One region of the Klebsiella sp. PK18 genome, then DNA from elsewhere that is predicted to be linked to it. Evidence: predicted binding sites of a transcription regulator. Region 1 holds the regulator's gene; each other region holds the start of a gene.
What was found. Region 1 encodes PhoB, which activates phosphate uptake and scavenging genes when phosphate is short. Its sites were predicted from a motif close to CTGTCATAAAACTGNCNNAT; they were not measured.

Region 1 (5,564 bases):
CGTAGACCATGGCCGAAATCTGGCCGTAGATTTCCGTGCCGGTCAGCTCCTCCAGCAGCTCCGCGCGATCGCTCGGCTTCGCGTTCAGGAAGGCGGCAAATTGTCCCTGGGAAAGCAGCATCGAGCGGGTGAAACGGCCATAGTCGAGCCCGGTGAGCGTCGCGGTTTGCTCCAGTTTGTCCGAGACCTTATCGGCGAGGATTTTGCCGTCGGCGCAGCGTGCCAGCTCGACGCGGGGCGCCTGCAGATTGCCATCCGGTTGGTTGCGTGCCCGGTTCTGGCTCCAGAAAGCGCGGTAGGCGGTGCCTTTGACTTCAAACTCGACCTCCGCCAGACATTCGGCGGTATCGCGGGTCATCAGGTCATTTTGCGACTGGGAAACTTTATTCAGGCGCGGCGTCTCGTGATAAAGCGCCAGGCAAATGGCATCGAGCAGGGTGGTTTTGCCGGCGCCGGTGGCGCCGGTAATGGCGAACAGGCCGTTGCTGACGAACGGCTCGGCGGTAAAGTCTATCTTCCATTCACCCTTCAGGGAGTTGAGGTTTTTCAGACGCAGACTGAGGATTTTCATGCGTTTTCGTCCTCCGCGGTGAGCGTATGCAGCGTATGGGTGAACAGCTCGTGCAGCCGGGCGCGCTTGTCATCGTCAATCTCGGTCAGCGCCAGCCGGCGCTCGAACACCTCTTCCACCTTCAGTTCGCTGAGGGTCTCCCGCTGGGCGTTGAGCAATATTTTCTCGCGCTGCTCGCGGCCGCGGCGTACCAGCAACACTTCCACCGGCAGATCCTCCGTCAGCGCCTGAATATGACGCTGAATATCGTGCAGGTAGTCCTCGGTGGTGATTTCGATATCCAGCCACACCGGCGGGTCCTGCTCGACGCCGCGCCACTGCTCCAGCTGGGCGGTGATGGCGGCCAGATCGCCTTTGATCACTGCCAGCGGCTGGGTCACGGGCACCTCCAGGGTTTCCACGGCGCTGAGGCGCCCGTCGTTAAAACTCACCAGGTGCACCGATTTGGCTTTGCCGGTTTCATCGAAGCTCAGCGGCAGCGGCGAGCCGCTGTAGCGGATGTGCTCGCAGCCACCGACCACCTGCGCCCGATGAATATGGCCCAGCGCAATGTAGTCGGCAGGCGGGAAGTGTTGCGCCGGAAAGGCATCCAGCGTGCCGATGTAAATGTCGCGGACGGCATCGCTTTTGCTGGCGCCGACGGTGGTCAGGTGGCCGCTGGCAATGATGGGCAGCGGCCGATCGCCGCGCAGCGCGCAGGCCTGCTGATACTGCTCCTGATAATAGTCGCTGATGGCGTGCAGTAGCTGTTGCTGTTTTTCCCGACCGGAGTGGCCGGCCTGACTGGTAACCAGCTCGCGGGGGCGTAAAAACGGCACCGGGCAAAAGATGGCGCCAGGGGTGCCGTCGCGCAACGGCAGTTCAATGGGCGCGTAGCCGGCGTTCGCCACCACGGTGGTGTGCAAAAAGGCGAGAATATCGCGGGACTCATTGAGCATCGCCACTGAATCGTGATTGCCCGCCAGCACCACCAGGCGACAGCCGGTCTGCTGCAACTGGACGACAAAACGGTTATACAGCTCGCGGGCATAGCTCGGCGGCGAGCCGGTATCAAAAATATCGCCAGCCACGATAATGGCGTCGACTTCATGCTCCTGCGCGCGGGCCAGCAGCCAGGTAAGAAAAGCGTCGTGTTCTGCCGCGCGGCTTTTGCTGTAAAAATTCTGGCCCAAATGCCAGTCGGAGGTGTGAAGGAGGCGCATAAATCTTCCCTAGCGAAAAAAGCATGGGCGGCAGTATATCATTTGTCGGCGCGGGGTAAGTCCGCGTCATGCTTCAAATTACCCGATCATCAGACCGTCATTTTTTTCATAAATCTGTCACAAAAGTGACGCATAATGACGCCGCACTTCTATACTGATGGCTAAAAAACACAGGGTAAATAATGGCGAGAAGAATTCTGGTCGTTGAAGATGAAGCTCCAATCCGCGAAATGGTCTGCTTTGTTCTGGAGCAAAATGGCTTTCAGCCCGTCGAGGCGGAAGATTATGACAGCGCGGTGAATCAACTCAATGAACCCTGGCCTGATTTGATTCTCCTTGACTGGATGCTGCCGGGTGGTTCGGGGCTGCAGTTTATTAAGTTGCTCAAGCGCGAGGCGATGACGCGGGATATCCCGGTTGTGATGCTGACCGCGCGTGGAGAAGAAGAGGATCGTGTTCGCGGCCTGGAGACCGGCGCGGACGACTACATTACCAAGCCTTTCTCACCGAAAGAGCTGGTGGCGCGAATCAAAGCGGTGATGCGCCGTATTTCGCCGATGGCGGTGGAAGAGGTGATCGAAATGCAGGGTCTGAGCCTCGACCCTTCGTCGCATCGGGTGATGACCGGCGACAGTCCGCTGGACATGGGGCCGACGGAATTTAAATTATTGCACTTCTTTATGACCCATCCTGAGCGAGTGTACAGCCGCGAGCAGCTGCTGAACCACGTCTGGGGAACCAACGTCTATGTGGAAGACCGCACGGTGGACGTCCATATTCGCCGCCTGCGCAAAGCGCTGGAAAACAGTGGCCATGATCGCATGGTGCAAACGGTTCGCGGCACGGGGTATCGTTTCTCCGCCCGTTTCTGAATTTTGACAGGAGTGTGACCCGTGCTGGAACGGCTGTCATGGAAAAGGCTGGCGCTGGAGCTCTTTTTAGCGTGTATTCCGGCCCTGATTCTGGGGGCGTTTGTGGGTCATCTGCCGTGGTTTTTACTGGCGGCAGTGACCGGTTTGCTGATCTGGCATTTCTGGAATTTGATGCGCCTGTCGTGGTGGTTGTGGGTGGATCGGAGCATGACTCCTCCGCCTGGACGCGGCAGCTGGGAGCCGCTGCTGTATGGTCTGCATCAGATGCAGATGCGTAATAAAAAGCGTCGACGCGAGCTGGGAAGCCTGATTAAACGCTTTCGCAGCGGGGCGGAATCGCTGCCGGATGCGGTTGTACTGACCACGGAAGAGGGGGCCATTTTCTGGTGTAATGGCCTGGCGCAGCAGATTTTAAACCTGCGCTGGCCGGACGACAGTGGCCAAAATATTCTCAACCTCCTGCGTTATCCCGAGTTCGCCAACTATCTGAAACAGCGTGATTTTTCTAAGCCACTCAACCTGGTGCTGAATAACGCTCGCCATCTGGAAATTCGCGTGATGCCTTACACCGATAAGCAGTGGCTGATGGTGGCGCGCGACGTGACGCAGATGCATCAGCTGGAAGGGGTGCGGCGGAACTTTTTCGCCAACGTCAGCCATGAACTGCGCACCCCGCTGACGGTGCTGCAGGGCTATCTGGAGATGATGCAGGAGCAGGTACTGGAGGGGGCGACGCGGGAAAAAGCCCTGCACACCATGCGAGAGCAAACTCAGCGTATGGAAGGGCTGGTGAAGCAGTTGCTGACGCTGTCGCGCATTGAAGCCGCGCCGGCGCTGGCGATGAATGACCGCATCGACGTGCCGATGATGCTGCGGGTGGTGGAGCGCGAGGCGCAAACTCTCAGCCAGGAGAAACAGACGCTGATCTTCACCGTTGACGAGCAGCTCAAGGTGCTGGGTAATGAGGAGCAACTGCGCAGCGCCATTTCCAATCTGGTCTATAACGCGGTGAACCACACCCCGCCGGGGACCGAAATTCGCGTCAGCTGGCAGCGGACCCCGCAGGGGGCGCTGTTCAGCGTCGAGGATAATGGGCCAGGCATTGCGCCAGAGCATATTCCCCGTTTGACCGAGCGTTTTTATCGGGTGGATAAAGCTCGCTCCCGGCAAACGGGGGGCAGCGGCCTGGGACTGGCGATCGTCAAACACGCGGTCAACCATCATGACAGCCGGCTGGAGATCGACAGCACGGTGGGCAAGGGAACCCGTTTTAGCTTCCTGCTCCCGGAACGATTAATTGCCAGAAACGACGCCTGATCGGCGTGCTGTCAGCTTATCTTGCCAATGACCAGCCCCGGCTGGTCATTTTCGTTGGCATCCCTTTTTTCCTCGCCTATTTAATGAACGCGTGCTGCTTTTTTGTTCGCATGATAAGCCACGGGTTTTCCATCAATATGGTAAATGATTCTGGTGTGAAACTGATAACCAGCATAATCATCTGCTTTTGCGATCGTGCCTTGCTTTAAAACGTTATAAGCGTTTAAATTGCGCCTGCGCAGTCGATGACAGACTGCTTTTGCGTGGTAATACCAAAAACAATTCTTTCCCACGCCGCTTCGGGAGCATATCTCGCTGAGTTTACCGGCAATGGCCGCTGTATCGTCCCTGAGAGGGGAGCGCGGTATTTTTCCATTTTTTACAACACCACATCCACAGGCAGTAATGAATTTATGACCCATCAGTTAAAATCTCGCGACATCATAGCGTTGGGCTTTATGACCTTCGCGTTGTTTGTTGGCGCAGGCAACATAATTTTCCCTCCGATGGTTGGCTTACAGGCGGGCGAGCACGTCTGGACTGCGGCGATCGGCTTCCTGATCACTGCGGTGGGTCTGCCGGTGCTGACGGTGGTGGCGCTGGCGAAAGTCGGCGGCGGCGTTGAAAGCCTGAGCACCCCGATTGGTAAAGTGGCGGGTATCCTGCTGGCGGTGGTGTGTTATCTCGCGGTGGGACCGCTGTTCGCGACCCCGCGCACCGCGACCGTCTCCTTTGAGGTCGGTATTGCGCCGCTGACCGGCGACGGCCCGCTGCCGCTGCTGATCTACAGCGTTATCTATTTCGCGCTGGTGATTCTGGTCTCCCTCTATCCGGGCAAACTGCTGGACACCGTGGGCAACTTCCTTGCGCCGCTGAAAATTATCGCCCTGATTGTGCTGGCGGTCGCGGCCATCATCTGGCCAGCGGGCCCGATCAGCGACGCGCTGGAAGCGTATCGTACGGCGCCATTCTCCAATGGCTTCGTCAACGGCTACCTGACCATGGATACCCTCGGCGCGATGGTGTTCGGGATCGTGATTGTCAATGCGGCACGCTCCCGCGGCGTCAGCGAAGCGCGTCTGTTGACCCGCTACACCGTCTGGGCTGGCCTGATGGCAGGCGTTGGCCTGACGCTGCTGTACCTGGCGTTGTTCCGTCTGGGTTCTGACAGCGCCACTCTCGTGGACCAGTCCGCCAACGGCGCGGCCATTCTGCACTCCTACGTGCAGCACACCTTCGGCGGGGCGGGCAGCTTCCTGCTGGCGGCGCTGATTTTCATCGCTTGCCTGGTGACGGCGGTGGGCCTGACCTGCGCCTGCGCCGAGTTCTTTGCCCAGTATCTGCCGTTCTCCTATCGCACGCTGGTCTTTATCCTTGGCCTGTTCTCGATGGCGGTCTCCAATCTGGGCCTGAGCCACCTGATTCAGGTGTCAATTCCGGTGCTGACCGCTATCTATCCGCCGTGTATCGCACTGGTTGTATTAAGCTTTACCCGCAGTTGGTGGCATAATTCGTCCCGCGTTATCGCGCCGGCCATGTTTATCAGTCTGATGTTTGGTATCATTGACGGGATTAAGTCATCGGCGTTTGCCGCGATTCTGC
Region 2 (5,564 bases), 2.7 Mb from region 1:
TTCTGAAGTCGATGCCGACGACCTGAGCAACTTCCAGCTGTAATGAAGCGGATTTTCCTGAAAATCTCTGACACTCGCCTTGAGTGTCAGGATGAACACCCTTCCCTGCTGGCGGCGCTGGAGTCGCATAATATCGATGTGGAATATCAGTGCCGCGAAGGCTATTGCGGTTCCTGCCGCACGCGTCTGGTTTCCGGCCAGGTTGACTGGCTGACCGAGCCGCTGGCCTTTATCCAGCCGGGGGAAATTTTGCCCTGCTGCTGCCGGGCGAAAGGCGATATCGAGATCGAGATGTAGTCTTGTCAGGTGGCGCTACGCTTACCTGACCTACAAAACCGCAGTTCGTAGATACTGTTATCGGTTTGCAACTTTTTCGCTTGAGAAAAACGTTTATCGCGTGTCGCTTCAGAGGATATTGCGCTCCCGGTTAATTTTTATGCAATATGTTTTCCGTGGCGCAGGGAGCGCACAGAGGGCGGCCAGTCGCCGCCGCCCTCTGTACTCCCGGGCTCTGGCCGCCAAAATCGCCACTTCGTGGTGCCTTCGACTTATCCCTGCAGGCTTCGGGTCGGGCCGAGGCAGCGTCCCTGCAAATCACGGCCCTCAGCCCGCATCCATGCGGGCTGCCCCGGCCTGCCGGGAACGTCTCAGCGATTTTGAGGCCACCAACACCGGCAGTTTCAGCCAGCATGGTGAATAAATTAAAGGCAGGCCGCACAGACCGTAGCCCGGGTAAGGCGTAGCCGCCACCCGGCTTTTTAGCGTTTAGCGTTCAGAAACTGCACCGCTTTATCCGGGAAATCGGTAAACAAGCCGTCGACGCCCGCCTGGTGATACAGCAGGTCATAGAGCTGATTAACGTTAGTCGCGTACTCCGGCAGCTGATCCGCACGCACGGTGTACGGATGCACCTGCAGATGGCTGGCATGCGCCTCTTTTACCATCGCCGTCAGCTTCACCGCGCCCGGCTTCGAGCCTTCCGCCACCAGCATATGGTAATCCGGGCCAATACCGTCGGCGTACTGCGCAATCTGCGCCATCGCACCCGGCTGGAACATCCAGTCGTAGCTGTAGTTCACCCATTTGCCATCTGCCTGTTTCTGCTGGGTTTCATTCCAGTCGGTATAGGAGATGAGCTGCACCAGATTGAGATCCATGCCCATCTTCGGTTCCAGCTCATTTTTGATACGTTTGAGCTCATTAGCGTCAAAGCACTGCAGATAAACCTTATCCTGCTTGCTGGTATAGCCATATTCCTTCAGCACTTTCAGCGTGCTGGCGGCAATATCTTTGCCTTCCTGATGGTGGAACCACGGCGCTTTGATTTCCGGGTAGATACCGATATTTTTACCCGTCGAATGGTTCAGCCCCTGGACAAACTCAATCTCTTCTTCAAAGGTATGAATGCGGAAATCGGATTTGCCCATCGGGAAACGCCCGGGATAGGTTTGCACGTTCTTACCATTTTTCGGCTCAAAACCTTCGGTAAACTTCAACGACTTAATCTCGGCCAGGGTAAAGTCAATAGCGTAAAAACGACCGTCTTGACGCGCCCGCTGCGGGAAACGCTGCGCAACGTCAGTCACCCGATCGAGATAGTGGTCGTGCAACACCACCAGCCGGTCGTCTTTGGTCATCACCAGATCTTGCTCAAGGTAATCCGCCCCCTGAGCGTAAGCCATCGCTTTCGCCGGCAGGGTATGTTCCGGCAGATACCCGCTGGCGCCGCGGTGGGCGATGACCATTTTCTCCGCTGCGACAGCGCTGAAGCACAGCGCCGAACTGGCCAAAATCATGCCGCTCATTAGCGCGGTGAGTTTCATGTTCATCGTCGCTCCTTAGGCTTGTTTCAGTTGTTGATGATGACGACGCTCGCCAAGCATCACGATAACCAGCAGGATAACCGCCAGCACGCTGCCGCCGATCATCACCATGAAGCCGCCGTCCCAGCCGAAGAAATCGACGGTGTAGCCGACGATGGCGCTCGCGGCTACGGAACCGCCGAGATAGCCAAACAGACCGGTGAAGCCCGCAGCGGTACCGGCGGCTTTTTTCGGCGCCAGTTCCAGCGCATGCAGACCGATCAGCATCACCGGGCCGTAAATCAGGAAGCCAATGATGATCATACAGGCCATATCCACGCCCGGATTACCCGGCGGGTTCAGCCAGTAAACGACAGTGGCGATGGTCACCAGGGTCATAAAGAACACGCCGGTCGCGCCGCGGTTGCCTTTAAACACTTTGTCCGACATCCAGCCGCACAGCAGCGTGCCAGGGATCCCCGCGTACTCGTACAGGAAGTAGGCCCAGGAGGATTTATCCAGCGCGAAGTGTTTGACCTCTTTCAGGTAGGTCGGCGACCAGTCGAGAATGCCGTAGCGCAGCAGATAAACGAAGACGTTAGCGATAGCGATGTACCACAGCAGCTTGTTCGGCAGAATGTACTGCATAAAGATCTGCTTCGCCGTCAGCTCTTCTTCGTGTTTTTCGCTATAGTCATCCGGATAGTCGTTTTTATACTCTTCGATCGGCGGCAGACCGCAGGACTGCGGGGTATCGCGCATCATCGCGAAGGCAAAAATCGCCAGCAGGATCGCGCCGAAAGCCGGCATATACAGCGCCGCGTGCCAGTCGTTAAACCACGCCATCCCCAGCAGGAACAGCAGCGGCGGAATACCGCCGCCGACGTTATGCGCGCAGTTCCACACCGAGACAATCCCACCGCGCTCTTTCTGCGACCACCAGTGCACCATGGTCCGGCCGCACGGCGGCCAGCCCATCCCCTGGAACCATCCGCAAAGAAACAGCAATACGAACATGATCATGATGCTGGAAGTCGCCCACGGTACAAAGCCCATCACCAACATCACCAGTGCGGCGAGGATCAAGCCGGCCGGCAGGAAAATGCGCGGATTCGAGCGGTCAGAGACCGAGCCCATGATGAATTTCGAAAATCCGTAGGCGATGGAGATGCCGGAAAGGGCGAAACCGAGGTCGCCACGGGAGAAGCCCTGCTCAATCAGATAAGGCATCGCCAGGGCAAAGTTCTTACGAACCAGATAGTAAGCGGCATAACCAAAAAAGATGCCAATGAAAATCTGCCAGCGTAATCGACGATACAGCGGGTCGATCTCCGCTGCTGGCAAACGCGCTTTATGCGCGGCGGGTTTAAAAATACTTAACATATCAGCCTCCGTGGCCCTTGCTGTTTTCTACTGACGTCACGACAAAATCCCAGATTAATCACCAACTTCAAATATGGTCGCGATGGTAGGCAATACGTAGAGTTGATACTGTGAAACATCGCACAATTTGTTACAGAAATATGACAAAACGTTCTAATGTGAGCACGAAATCACATAACACGCTCAAATAACGCGCGAATATGCTCGAAATCAAACAATAACCTTATGAATTGTGGCTAAATGGCGTTAAACGAAAGCAGAGGAGCTGAAGATGACGGGACGTCTTGATAGCGAGGTCATTATCATCGGCGGCGGAGCAACCGGCGCCGGTATCGCCCGCGACTGCGCCCGGCGCGGATTACGAACGCTGCTCATTGAGCGCCATGATATCGCCACCGGGGCCACCGGCCGTAATCATGGACTGCTGCACAGCGGCGCCCGCTATGCGGTGACCGACAACGAATCCGCTCGCGAATGCATCAGTGAGAACCGCATCCTGCGCCGCATCGCCCGCCACTGTATCGAACCGTCCGGCGGTCTGTTTATTACCCTGCCTGAAGATGACCTGGCGTATCAGCAGACTTTTATCACCGCCTGCCAGCAGGCCGGCATTGAAGCTACCCCGCTCTCCCCGCAGGAAGCGCTGCGCCGGGAGCCCGCCGTCAACCCGACGCTGCTGGGCGCAGTGCAGGTCCCGGACGGCACCATCGACCCGTTTCGCCTCACCGCGGCCAATATGCTCGACGCCCGCGAACACGGCGCGCAGATCCTTACCGGCTGCGAAGTAACAAGCCTGCTACGCCAGGGCGATCGCGTCTGTGGCGTCCAGGTATACGACCGCCAACTTCACCAGGCCCGCACGCTGTACGCCGGGGTGGTGGTTAACGCCGCCGGGATCTGGGGGCAGCGCATTGCGGAATATGCCGACCTGCGCATCACCATGTTCCCGGCGAAGGGATCGCTGTTGATCCTTGACCACCGGATTAACAACCTGGTGATCAACCGCTGCCGTAAGCCGGCCGACGCCGATATTCTGGTGCCCGGGGATACCATCTCGCTGATCGGCACCACCTCAATGCATATTCCTTATGACGACATTGACGACAACCGGGTAACGACGGCGGAAGTCGATACCCTGCTGCGCGAAGGCGAAAAGCTGGCGCCGATCATGGGCCGCACCCGGATCCTCCGCGCCTACTCCGGCGTCCGCCCGCTGGTGGCCAGCGATAACGACCCCAGCGGGCGCAGCGTCAGCCGCGGCATCGTCCTGCTCGACCATGCCCAGCGTGACGGTATGGAAGGCTTCATTACTATCACCGGCGGCAAGCTGATGACCTATCGCCTGATGGCCGAGTGGGCCACCGACGCCGTCTGTCGTAAGCTGGGAAACACCACCCCCTGTAGCACGGCCGAGACCCCGCTGCCCGGTTCACAGGAGCCAACGGAAAGTACCCTGCAAAAAATTATCTCCCTCCCCACCCCGCTGCGCGGCTCGGCCGTCTACCGTCACGGCGATCGCACTCCTGCCTGGCTTGGCGACAGCCGCCAGCACCGTAGCCTGGTCTGCGAATGCGAAGCCGTTACCGCTGGCGAAGTGAAATACGCGGTGGAAAATCTGGCGGTCAACACCCTCCTCGACCTGCGCCGCCGCACCCGGATTGGCATGGGCACCTGCCAGGGGGAACTCTGCGCCTGCCGCGCTGCCGGACTGTTGCAGCGCTTTAACGTCACCACCCCCGCGCAGTCGTTGACCCAGCTCTCGGCGTTTCTCAATGAACGCTGGAAGGGCGTTCAGCCCATCGCCTGGGGCGATGCACTGCGCGAAAGCGAATTTACCCGCTGGGTCTACCTCGGCCTGTGCGGACTGCCACAGGAGCACCAGGATGAAGTTTGATTGCGCAATTGTCGGCGGCGGGCTCGCCGGCCTGTTGTGCGGGCTGGCGCTGAATCAGTACGGCCTGCGCAGCGTCATTATCAGCCGCGGGCAGAGCGCGCTGCATTTTTCCTCCGCGTCGTTAGACCTGCTCTCGGCGCTGCCCAACGGCGATAACGTTACTGACGTCGCACAAGGTCTGCAGCAACTCGCTGAACAGCTTCCTGAACACCCTTATTCCCGGCTCGGCGCCGGGGCGGTACTCGAATACGCGACACAGACCGAAGCCCTGCTGGCCGCCTGCGGCGCGGTGATGCAGGGCGACGCGCGCCAGCCTCACCGACGGGTGACGCCGCTGGGGACGTTGCGCCCGGCATGGTTGTCACCACAAGAGGTTCCGCTGGCGCCACTGCCGCAGCAAGGCGTCTGCCTGGTGGGGATCAGCGGTTTTGCTGATTTTCAGCCACATCTCGCCGCCGCCGCGCTCGGTCAACACGGAGTTACCG
Region 3 (5,564 bases), 1.2 Mb from region 1:
CACTGGTGCGTGAGTCCGATCTGGCGCTGATGACCAAAGCCGGAACGGAAATCGGCGTGGCCTCGACCAAAGCCTTTACCACTCAGCTAACCGTGCTGTTGATGCTGGTGGCGAAGCTGGCGCGACTGAAAGGTCAGGATGCGTCTATCGAGCATGATATCGTGCACGGCCTTCAGGCCCTGCCGAACCGTATTGAGCAGATGCTCTCCCAGGACAAGCGTATTGAGCAGCTGGCGGAGCGTTTCTCTGATAAGCACCATGCGCTGTTCCTTGGCCGCGGCGATCAGTACCCGATCGCCATGGAAGGGGCGCTGAAGCTGAAAGAGATCTCCTACATTCACGCGGAAGCCTATGCGGCGGGCGAGCTTAAGCACGGCCCGCTGGCGCTGATTGATGCGGAAATGCCGGTGATTGTGGTGGCGCCGAACAACGAGTTGCTGGAAAAACTGAAATCCAACATCGAAGAGGTTCGTGCCCGCGGCGGTGAGCTGTATGTCTTCGCCGACGGTGAAGCCGGCTTCAACGGTAGCGACAACATGCACATCATCGAGATGCCGCATGTCGAAGAGACGATCGCCCCTATCTTCTATACGGTACCGCTGCAGCTGTTGGCTTATCACGTCGCGCTGATCAAAGGCACTGACGTTGACCAGCCGCGTAACCTGGCGAAATCGGTAACGGTTGAGTAAAACCATCATTACTTGCAAAGGGCTGCCGGCGGCGGCCCTTTTTATTTTCACCTGCTGTTTATTACCGAACTTGCGCGAAATATTTTGGCTGGCGGTAGGTGACAAACGAACGTTTTGCGGTCCGATTTCGCTGTCATAAAAAGAAAACTATTCTGTCATTGCACGGTCATGATTACAGATAACTATCTGAGTTATATATTTATTATTTGCTGTAAAATCCCTTCTTTCGGCCTGTCATAAAACTGTCATAATTCGTACATTTTACTGTCACCTCTTTGACCTATTTTGCTCACCATAGCCTCGAAACAATGATTTACGAATCCCAGCAGGAGACATTATGAACGTTATGCGTACCACCGTCGCAACAGTTGTCGCCGCGACCTTATCAATGAGCGCTTTCTCTGCCTTCGCAGCAGCAAGCCTGACTGGCGCAGGCGCAACTTTCCCTGCGCCGGTGTATGCCAAATGGGCTGACACCTATCAGAAAGAAACCGGCAATAAAGTGAACTACCAGGGTATTGGTTCCTCTGGTGGCGTTAAGCAGATTATTGCCAACACCGTTGATTTCGGTGCTTCTGATGCTCCGCTGGCTGATGACAAACTGACCCAGGAAGGTCTGTTCCAGTTCCCGACCGTGATTGGCGGCGTGGTACTGGCGGTTAACCTGCCTGGCGTGAAATCCGGCGAACTGGTGCTGGATGGCAAAACCCTCGGTGATATCTACCTGGGTAAAATTAAAAAATGGGATGACGCAGCGATCGCTAAACTCAACCCGGGCCTGAAGCTGCCGTCGCAGAACATCGCCGTGGTCCGCCGCGCCGATGGTTCCGGTACCTCCTTCGTCTTCACCAGCTACCTGTCCAAAGTGAATGAAGAGTGGAAATCGAAAATCGGCGCCGGCTCTACCGTTAACTGGCCAACCGGCCTGGGCGGTAAAGGCAACGACGGTATCGCCGCCTTTGTTCAGCGTCTGCCGGGCTCGATTGGTTACGTTGAATACGCTTACGCCAAGCAAAACAACCTCGCGTATACCAAGCTGGTCTCTGCCGACGGCAAGCCGGTTAGCCCGACTGAAGACAACTTCGCTAACGCCGCAAAAGGCGTTGACTGGAGCAAGTCTTTCGCTCAGGACCTGACCAACCAGAAAGGCGAAAATGCATGGCCGATCACCTCAACCACCTTCATCCTGGTGCATAAGGCGACCAACAAGCCGGAACAGACCGCTGAAGTGCTGAAGTTCTTCGACTGGGCGTATAAAAACGGCGGGAAAGAAGCGAATGCGCTGGATTACGCGACGCTGCCGGAAAGCGTGGTAGAGCAGGTTCGCGCGGCATGGAAAACCAACGTCAAAGACAGCAGCGGTAAAGCGCTGTACTAACAGTAGATTTTTGACGAAGATGGCGGGGGCGTTCAGGCGCTGCCCGCCCTACGGTTCAGACTGTAGGCCCGGGAGCGAACGCCACCGGGCATTTATTCGAACAAGTTTTAATACGTAAAGAGTAATCTATGGCTGCAACCAAGCCTGCATTTACCCCTCCGGGGAAAAAGGGTGACATGATTTTCAGTGCGCTGGTAAAACTGGCTGCGCTGATTGTGCTATTGATGCTGGGCGGCATCATCGTTTCCCTGATCATCTCTTCCTGGCCGAGCATTCAAAAGTTTGGCTTTGCTTTTTTGTGGACCAAAGAGTGGGATGCGCCCAACGAAATCTTCGGCGCGCTGGTACCGATTTACGGAACCCTGGTGACCTCCTTTATCGCGCTGCTGATCGCCGTCCCAGTGAGCTTTGGCATCGCGCTGTTTCTGACCGAACTGTCCCCCGCCTGGCTCAAGCGTCCGCTGGGCATTGCGATTGAGCTGCTGGCGGCAATCCCGAGTATCGTGTACGGCATGTGGGGCCTGTTTATTTTCGCCCCGCTGTTTGCGACTTACTTCCAGGAGCCGGTCGGTAACGTCCTGTCGACCATCCCGTTCGTCGGCGCGCTGTTTGCCGGCCCGGCGTTTGGTATCGGTATTCTCGCCGCTGGCGTCATTCTGGCCATCATGATCATCCCTTACATCGCCGCGGTCATGCGTGATGTTTTCGAACAGACGCCGGTGATGATGAAAGAGTCGGCCTATGGCATCGGCTGTACCACCTGGGAGGTGATCTGGCGCATTGTCTTACCGTTCACCAAGAATGGGGTGATCGGCGGGGTGATGCTCGGTCTGGGCCGCGCGCTGGGTGAAACCATGGCGGTTACTTTTATCATCGGCAACACCTACCAGCTCGACAGCATCTCGTTGTATATGCCAGGGAATAGTATTACCTCCGCGCTGGCTAATGAGTTCGCCGAAGCGGAAACCGGCCTGCACGTGGCGGCGCTGATGGAGCTGGGCCTGATCCTGTTCGTTATCACCTTTATCGTTCTTGCCGCGTCTAAGTTCATGATTATGCGCCTCGCGAAGAATGAGGGGGCACGCTAATGGCGACCATTGAATTGCAAACCTCTACCGAGCTGGCGGAGTCCCGTCGCAAGATGCAGGCCAAACGTCGTATGAAGAACCGTATCGCTCTGGCGCTGTCGATGGCGACCATGGCGTTTGGTTTGTTCTGGCTTATCTGGATCCTGATGGCGACGATAACCCGCGGTTTCGATGGCATGAGTCTGGCGCTCTTCACCGAAATGACGCCGCCGCCGAATACGGCGGGCGGTGGCCTGGCTAACGCCCTCGCCGGCAGCGGCCTGCTGATCCTGTGGGCAACCGTCTTTGGTACGCCGCTGGGTATCCTTGCCGGAATTTATCTGGCGGAGTATGGCCGCAAATCGGTGCTGGCGGAAATCATCCGTTTTATCAACGATATTCTGCTTTCCGCGCCGTCTATCGTGGTCGGCCTGTTTGTCTACACCATCGTGGTGGCGCAGATGCAGCACTTCTCGGGCTGGGCGGGCGTTATCGCGCTGGCGCTGCTGCAGGTGCCTATCGTTATTCGTACCACCGAAAACATGCTGAAGCTGGTGCCGGATAGCCTGCGTGAAGCGGCCTATGCGCTGGGGACGCCGAAGTGGAAGATGATCTCGGCGATCACCCTGAAAGCGTCCGTCTCAGGGATTATGACCGGGATCCTGCTGGCTATCGCCCGTATCGCCGGGGAAACGGCGCCGCTGCTGTTCACTGCGCTGTCCAACCAGTTCTGGAGCACCGACATGATGCAGCCGATTGCTAACCTGCCGGTGACCATTTTCAAATTTGCCATGAGTCCGTTTGCGGAGTGGCAGCAACTGGCATGGGCCGGGGTATTGATTATCACCCTGTGCGTCTTGCTGCTGAACATCCTGGCGCGCGTTATCTTCGCCAAGAAGAAACACGGTTAATTTTTTGCGGCGCAGCGAATGCTGCGCTGAATGAGGAAGAGATAGAGATGAGTATGGTGAATACAGCTCCGGGTAAGATTTCAGTTCGTAACCTGAACTTCTACTACGGCAAATTCCATGCCCTGAAGAACATCAACCTGGATATCACCAAAAACCAGGTGACGGCGTTTATCGGTCCGTCAGGCTGTGGTAAATCCACCCTGCTGCGCACGTTCAACAAAATGTTCGAACTGTATCCGGAGCAGCGCGCGGAAGGCGAGATCCTGCTGGATGGCGACAACATTCTGACCAACACCCAGGATATCGCCCTGCTGCGCGCTAAGGTTGGCATGGTGTTCCAGAAACCAACGCCGTTCCCGATGTCCATTTATGACAATATCGCCTTCGGCGTGCGCCTGTTTGAAAAGCTGTCCCGTGCCGATATGGACGAGCGCGTGCAGTGGGCGCTGACCAAAGCCGCATTATGGAACGAAACCAAAGATAAATTGCACCAGAGCGGGTATTCTCTCTCCGGTGGCCAGCAACAGCGCCTGTGCATCGCGCGCGGTATCGCGATCCGCCCGGAAGTGCTGCTGCTTGATGAGCCGTGCTCCGCGCTGGACCCGATCTCCACCGGGCGTATCGAAGAGCTGATCACCGAGCTGAAACAGGACTACACCGTCGTTATCGTGACTCACAACATGCAGCAGGCTGCGCGTTGCTCCGACCATACGGCATTTATGTATCTTGGCGAGCTGATTGAGTTCAGCAACACGGACGACCTGTTCACCAAGCCCGCAAAGAAACAAACTGAAGATTATATTACTGGCCGCTACGGTTGATTTGCCCTTGTGCTTTCAGGCTCTCACCAGTTGGGCAATCAGGAGACACCATGGACAACCTAAATCTTAACAAACATATTTCCGGCCAGTTCAACGCTGAACTGGAGTATATCCGCACCCAGGTGATGACCATGGGTGGGCTGGTGGAGCAACAGCTTTCTGATGCGATCACCGCCATGCATAACCAGGACAGCGATCTGGCGAAACGCGTCATCGACGGCGACAAGCAGGTCAACATGATGGAAGTGGCGATCGACGAGGCCTGCGTGCGCATCATCGCCAAGCGCCAGCCGACCGCCAGCGACCTGCGTCTGGTGATGGCGATCATCAAGACTATCGCTGAGCTGGAACGCATCGGCGACGTGGCGGATAAAATCTGCCGCACCGCGCTGGAGAAGTTTTCCCAGCAGCACCAGCCGCTGCTGGTGAGCCTCGAATCGCTGGGCCGTCACACGGTGCAGATGCTGCATGACGTACTGGATGCGTTTGCGCGTATGGATCTCGACGAAGCGGTACGTATCTATCGCGAAGATAAGAAAGTCGACCAGGAGTATGAAGGCATTGTGCGCCAGCTGATGACCTACATGATGGAAGACTCGCGCACTATCCCCAGCGTCCTGACCGCGCTGTTCTGCGCGCGCTCCATCGAGCGTATTGGCGACCGCTGCCAGAATATCTGCGAATATATTTTCTACTTC
Region 4 (5,564 bases), 2.5 Mb from region 1:
TTGACGGTCGACCCGGGTTCGAAGGTGTCGCTGATGGCGCGGTTGCGGAAATCATCCAGCGTCGCGCTGTCGCGATTGTTCGGATTGAAGTCCGGGTAGCTGGCCATCGCCAGAATCTCACCGGTATCAATTTTGATCAATACCGCCGCCCCGGATTCCGCCTTATTCCAGCGAACGGCATTATCCAGCGCATCTTCGGTCACCGTCTGCAGACGTTCATCAATACTCAGCTGCAGATTATGCGCCGGGACTGGCGGCACTTCGGTAATATTTTCAATAACATTGCCATGTTTATCTTTGCGCACCAGGCGTCGTCCGGGTTTGCCGGTCAGCTGGGCATTAAAGCTTTTCTCCACCCCTTCGATGCCCTGATTATCGACGTTGGTAAAGCCCAGCAGATTGGCAGCCACATGACCAGCCGGATAGAAACGTCGCGATTCATCGCGCAGATAGACGCCCGGGAGATGCAGTTTATCAATCCACTCCGCCTGCTCCGGATTGATCTGACGCGCCAGATAGAGAAAACGGGCGTGAGGATGACTTTGTACCCGTTGGGCCAGCTCCCCGAGGTTGAGATGCAGTGCTTCGGCCATTGCCTGCCAGCGAGGACCATAACCAACCCCACCCTTCTCCATGGTGGTCTGCGGGTCGATCCAGATAGCGCTGACCGGTACGCTCACCGCCAGCGGTCGTCCTTCGCGGTCGCTAATCATGCCGCGCTCCACCGCCACGGGCTCTTCGCGCAGAGAACGCATGTCTTCTTGTTTTACCAGGTTATCGGGAGAGACAATTTGCAGCCAGCCCACGCGGGCCAACAGCAGTCCCAGACAACCAAGAATGGCCACACAGAGTAACCCGAAGCGAATCGGGGTAAAGCTGGCGGCGGACTTCATTTTTTTCTTTAGCACCATAGCTCCGGCATCATTTTGCAACCATCTGATTTAACAGAAAATTAGCAAAACAGACTGCTACACAATGCTAATAAAGTTGACTATTTGCAACAAGACGCGACGGAAGGGGGTAAAATGACATGCTTTGCAATAAAAACGCAAAAGCCCCGCGCAGGCGAGGCTTTTATACAAGAAGAGTGGTCTTGTATCAGATAGCAGTTACGTTAACTGCAGCCGGACCTTTCTGGCCGTCCTGAATTTCGAACTCAACGTTCTGGCCTTCAGCCAGAGTTTTGAAGCCGTTACCCTGGATAGCGGAGAAGTGTACGAACACGTCTTTGCTGCCATCAGCCGGAGTAATGAAACCAAAACCTTTAGACTCGTTGAACCACTTAACTTGACCTTTAATCTTTGCCATTTGCAAAATTCCTTAGACTGTTTTCTTCGCCTGCTGGCGTTTACATAGATAAAACTGACACATAACTGCATGAGGCACTAATTTAAGGTTCGGCAGAGAAGCGGTATTCAACGACAACGTGTTTACTCAGGACTTCTTTACTGAAAATGCCACACATAAACAGAACTGTACCTCGTTTAACCCGAAACGTGTTATCACATACTACGTAAATAATGGCAAGCCATTTTTAAACGTGTCACGATCGTTCGCACAAATTATAAGGTAATCATTTGATCGCCTGCACATTTATGCGTCTTTGCCGCTCCTGGCAAGGCGTTATAGCATTCGCTAATATCACCTGGTTGCTGCCTCATTACTGCAACTTTTTTACCATAGCTCAACAACTTCGCTTCGTCCAGGTATGTACGTATACGAACCGCCATGCTGACGGCGCTTCGCTGAAGGCGATGAATATTGATGCGCATAATTACTCATAACAGCAGACGAAAAATCGCTAAAGCCGTACCAGTGTAGTGATAATAAAACCTGTTAGTCGTCACGCTAAAAATAGAGCTAATTCTGCACCTTAATAATGAAAAAATGATGACAGTGTCACATTCCAGGGCAATAAACGCGGCGGGAATGACTTTATTTACAGCGTGTAAAAAAGGGAATAATGCGCGGGGAAAGGAATAATGGAATAAGAATAAGCTATTACTGCCAGCTATCATGCAGGTGCGCATCTTATGATGCACACCTGTGGAGGTACTTAGCGCTCTGCCACCAGGCGGATAAACTCATCCTCTCCTTTCGCCTTGCCTGCGACGGTCGACTCGGCCACGTCCTCTTTTTCCGGCGCATTAGCTTCGCAAAGGCGACGTAACAGCGCATTCTGCCGCTTTTGCTGATCCAGCAGCGCTTGCAGCAGTTCTATCTGCTCGTTCGCCCGCGAACTGGCGCGGTTGACGAAGAACCATAACAACAGACCGACAAGCAGCAACGCGACGGATACAGCCAGCGAAGCCAGATTTAAGATCCCAGGATTTAGTAACTCACTCATTTCACCACCTCAAAGAGAAGGCGTTCATTCTACCACCCACACCGCAGAAGGAAATCAGTCGTCAGAAAAATGTCTTACCACGGGATGAATTTATTGATAGTGCAAATGCCGCTGAAAAACTGAACATCCTGGTCGCACATTACGTTAAGCATCTGAGTCCACAGCAACAGGCAGCCTGCTATGATGACTATCAGTAAAACCCACCGTAATTTTTTCACTCCACTCTCCGCATTAGTACTTTATCTCACCAGGATAACACGGCCTTCTTAAACCGCGGCTAACTGTAATACGAACGGCAAGTTTAGGAATCATCGACTTGTTTCAAAACGTGTTCGTGTCAAAATCACGGCAAGGATCATACAAATAATGAGGCATCAATGCGATTAATCATTCGTACTATTGTCGTCGTGGCTATCTTATGGATTGGCGTATTATTAAGCGGCTATGGCGTATTATTCCACAGTGAAGAAAACGTCGGTGGTCTGGGTCTTAAGTGTCAGTATCTCACCGCCCGCGGGGTCAGTACCGCACTTTATGTGCATTCCAATAGCGGTGTGATCGGCGTCAGTAACTGTCCCATTCTGCGCAAAAGCGCAACCGTGGTTGATAACGGTTAAAATCACTCCGGCGAGCGCGACAATAGCACCGCGCTCGCCGGATGTTTCAGCTACCGCGTCAGAACGGGTAGTCGTTGTATCCCATTTGCTCAGAAATCTTGCGCGCCGCCTGATGCAGCATCGCCACATATTCATGCAAACGTTCTTCTGAGAAACGTAGCGTCGGGAAAGAGATGCTCAGTCCGGCGATAACCACGCCGAAACGATCGAACACCGGTACCCCGATGCAGCGTAGTCCCTCTTCCTGCTCTTCGTTATCTTCGCCATATCCCTGCTCGCGTACGCCATCCAGCACCTTCAGCAGCGCTTCCGTGCTGGTGATGGTCCGCTCGGTGCTGCGTTTATACTCCACGCCCTCGAGGATCTGCTCCACTTCGCTGCGATCGCGCCACGCCAGCAGTACCTTACCAATCGCGGTACTGTACAGCGGATTGCGACGGCCGATACGCGAGTACATCCGCAGATTGTACATCGAGTCAATCTTGTGGATGTAGACGATGCTGTCTTCATCCAGCGCCCCGAGGTGAATAGTCTCTTTCGTCAGCCGGGAGAGTTCGCGCATCTGAATATCGGCGCTGCGTACCAGGTCGACGTTCTGCAGCGCACGAGCGCCCAGCTCGAACAGCTTGAGCGTGAGGGAGTATTTCTCTGACTCGCCTTCCTGCGCCACATAGCCCAGTGATTTCATGGTCTGTAAAAAGCGATAAACGGTGCTTTTCGACATCATGACGCGCTGGGACAGTTCGGTAATGCCAATTTCACGCTCTTCACCCAGCGCCTGTAAGATGCCAAAAACCTTCAATACCGAAGAGACAGAATCTGGCTGTTTATCCAAATCTGCACCTGCCATTTATCACCTCGCCGTAACTGTTTTATAAAATTTAGAACCGGTTTTTATTATAAATTCGCCGCCTCTGCGCCGCAATCATTCTTCTGCCACTTCGTTACAAATCTGCGACATACTGCGGAATAATCAATGCTAAACTCATCATTCAAAAAACCGTTTCATTTAAGACTTATATTGACCATGGATAAAAATTCTTCCGATGGCGTGCCGCTGCCGCAACGCTATGGCGCCATTCTGACCATCGTGCTGGGGCTGACCATGGCCGTGCTCGACGGGGCTATCGCCAACGTCGCGCTCCCGACCATCGCCAGCGATCTTAACGCCTCGCCGGCGGCGTCAATCTGGATCGTTAACGCCTACCAAATCGCCATTGTCATCGCCCTGCTACCGCTCTCTTTCCTCGGCGATATGGTCGGCTATCGCCGCATCTATAAGATAGGCCTGATGGTGTTTATCTTTACCTCGCTGGCCTGCGCCCTGTCGCGCAGTCTCGACATGCTGACCTTCGCCCGCGTCGCCCAGGGGCTGGGCGGCGCCGCGCTGATGAGCGTGAACACCGCGTTGATCCGCCTGATTTATCCGCAGCGCTTTCTCGGCCGCGGCATGGGCATCAACTCCTTTGTCGTCGCCGTCTCTTCGGCGGCAGGCCCGACGATCGCCGCGGCGATCCTCTCCCTCGCCTCATGGCAATGGCTGTTTTTAATTAATGTTCCCCTCGGGATCGTCGCTTTTGTTCTGGCCATGCGCTTTCTGCCACCCAACAGCGCGCGCAGCAAAATTATCCGCTTCGATCTGCCGAGCGCCATCATGAACGCCCTCACCTTCGGGCTGCTGATCACTGCGCTCAGCGGGTTCGCCCAGGGACAGTCTGTTCAGCTGGTGCTGGCGGAAGTGGCCGCCATGCTGGTGGTGGGCTTTTTCTTCGTTCGCCGCCAGCTCAGCATGCCCGTCCCCCTGCTGCCGGTCGACCTGCTGCGCATCCCGCTCTTCTCACTCTCTATCTGCACCTCCATCTGCTCCTTCTGTGCGCAGATGCTGGCGATGGTCTCCTTGCCCTTCTTCCTGCAGACGATGATGGGGCGCAGCGAAGTGGAGACCGGCCTGCTGCTGACGCCGTGGCCGCTGGCGACCATGGTGATGGCGCCGCTGGCCGGTTATTTGATTGAGAAATGCCATGCGGGACTGCTGGGGGCCATTGGGCTGCTGGTTATGGCCTGCGGCCTGTTCGGCCTGGCGCTGCTGCCCGCGTCGCCTTCCGATCTGGATATTATCTGGCGTATGGCGCTGTGCGGCGCCGGTTTCGGGCTGTTTCAGTCGCCGAATAACCACACTATTGTCGCCTCGGCTCCGAGCCATCGTAGCGGTGGCGCCAGCGGGATGCTGGGTACCGCTCGCCTGCTCGGTCAGAGCACTGGCGCGGCGCTGGTCGCCCTGCTGTTCAACCTGCTCGGCAACAGCGGCACCCATACCGCCCTGCTGCTGGCCGGCATTCTGGCGACCGTTGCCGCACTGATTAGCGGTCTGCGCGTCACCCAGCCGCGCGCGGCCTGATAAACGGCGGCAAAAAAAATCCGCAGCTTTCGGGCTGCGGATTTTTTATTTTTAGCGTCGAACCGACGGATTACTTCAGATACTCACCGCTACGCAGGGCTTCAATACGTTTATCCAGCGGCGGGTGAGTCATAAACAGCTCGCTCATGGATTTCGCTTTACCATTGATGCAGAACGCCATCATGCTGCTGGCTTCCTGTGG

Region 2: the regulator PhoB is predicted to act here: its motif matches at 3,313-3,332, upstream of glpT (glycerol-3-phosphate transporter).
Region 3: the regulator PhoB is predicted to act here: its motif matches at 921-940, upstream of pstS (phosphate ABC transporter substrate-binding protein PstS).
Region 4: the regulator PhoB is predicted to act here: its motif matches at 3,906-3,925, upstream of kdgR (DNA-binding transcriptional regulator KdgR).

The regions. Positions count from the first base shown of each region.
Region 1 covers NZ_CM173493.1:4,433,828-4,439,391, reverse strand. Annotated here, with positions in the region: gene sbcC (exonuclease subunit SbcC) at 1-571, opposite strand, end outside; gene sbcD (exonuclease subunit SbcD) at 568-1,773, opposite strand; gene phoB (phosphate response regulator transcription factor PhoB) at 1,956-2,645, shown strand; gene phoR (phosphate regulon sensor histidine kinase PhoR) at 2,667-3,962, shown strand; gene AC3EMD_RS21895 (hypothetical protein) at 4,043-4,384, opposite strand; gene brnQ (branched-chain amino acid transporter carrier protein BrnQ) at 4,376-5,564, shown strand, end outside.
Region 2 covers NZ_CM173493.1:1,522,740-1,528,303, reverse strand. Annotated here, with positions in the region: gene nrdB (class Ia ribonucleoside-diphosphate reductase subunit beta) at 1-43, shown strand, start outside; gene yfaE (class I ribonucleotide reductase maintenance protein YfaE) at 43-297, shown strand; gene glpQ (glycerophosphodiester phosphodiesterase) at 759-1,829, opposite strand; gene glpT (glycerol-3-phosphate transporter) at 1,839-3,185, opposite strand; gene glpA (anaerobic glycerol-3-phosphate dehydrogenase subunit A) at 3,457-5,079, shown strand; gene glpB (glycerol-3-phosphate dehydrogenase subunit GlpB) at 5,069-5,564, shown strand, end outside.
Region 3 covers NZ_CM173493.1:5,593,558-5,599,121, forward strand. Annotated here, with positions in the region: gene glmS (glutamine--fructose-6-phosphate transaminase (isomerizing)) at 1-689, shown strand, start outside; gene pstS (phosphate ABC transporter substrate-binding protein PstS) at 1,027-2,067, shown strand; gene pstC (phosphate ABC transporter permease PstC) at 2,196-3,155, shown strand; gene pstA (phosphate ABC transporter permease PstA) at 3,155-4,045, shown strand; gene pstB (phosphate ABC transporter ATP-binding protein PstB) at 4,093-4,866, shown strand; gene phoU (phosphate signaling complex protein PhoU) at 4,917-5,564, shown strand, end outside.
Region 4 covers NZ_CM173493.1:1,926,954-1,932,517, reverse strand. Annotated here, with positions in the region: gene ftsI (peptidoglycan glycosyltransferase FtsI) at 1-911, opposite strand, end outside; gene cspE (transcription antiterminator/RNA stability regulator CspE) at 1,099-1,308, opposite strand; partial or broken gene AC3EMD_RS09405 (DUF2627 domain-containing protein) at 1,394-1,465, opposite strand; gene AC3EMD_RS09400 (hypothetical protein) at 1,563-1,772, opposite strand; gene AC3EMD_RS09395 (YebO family protein) at 2,057-2,347, opposite strand; gene mgrB (PhoP/PhoQ regulatory lipoprotein MgrB) at 2,422-2,565, opposite strand; gene AC3EMD_RS09385 (YobH family protein) at 2,725-2,964, shown strand; gene kdgR (DNA-binding transcriptional regulator KdgR) at 3,023-3,814, opposite strand; gene AC3EMD_RS09375 (MFS transporter) at 3,992-5,362, shown strand; gene htpX (protease HtpX) at 5,433-5,564, opposite strand, start outside.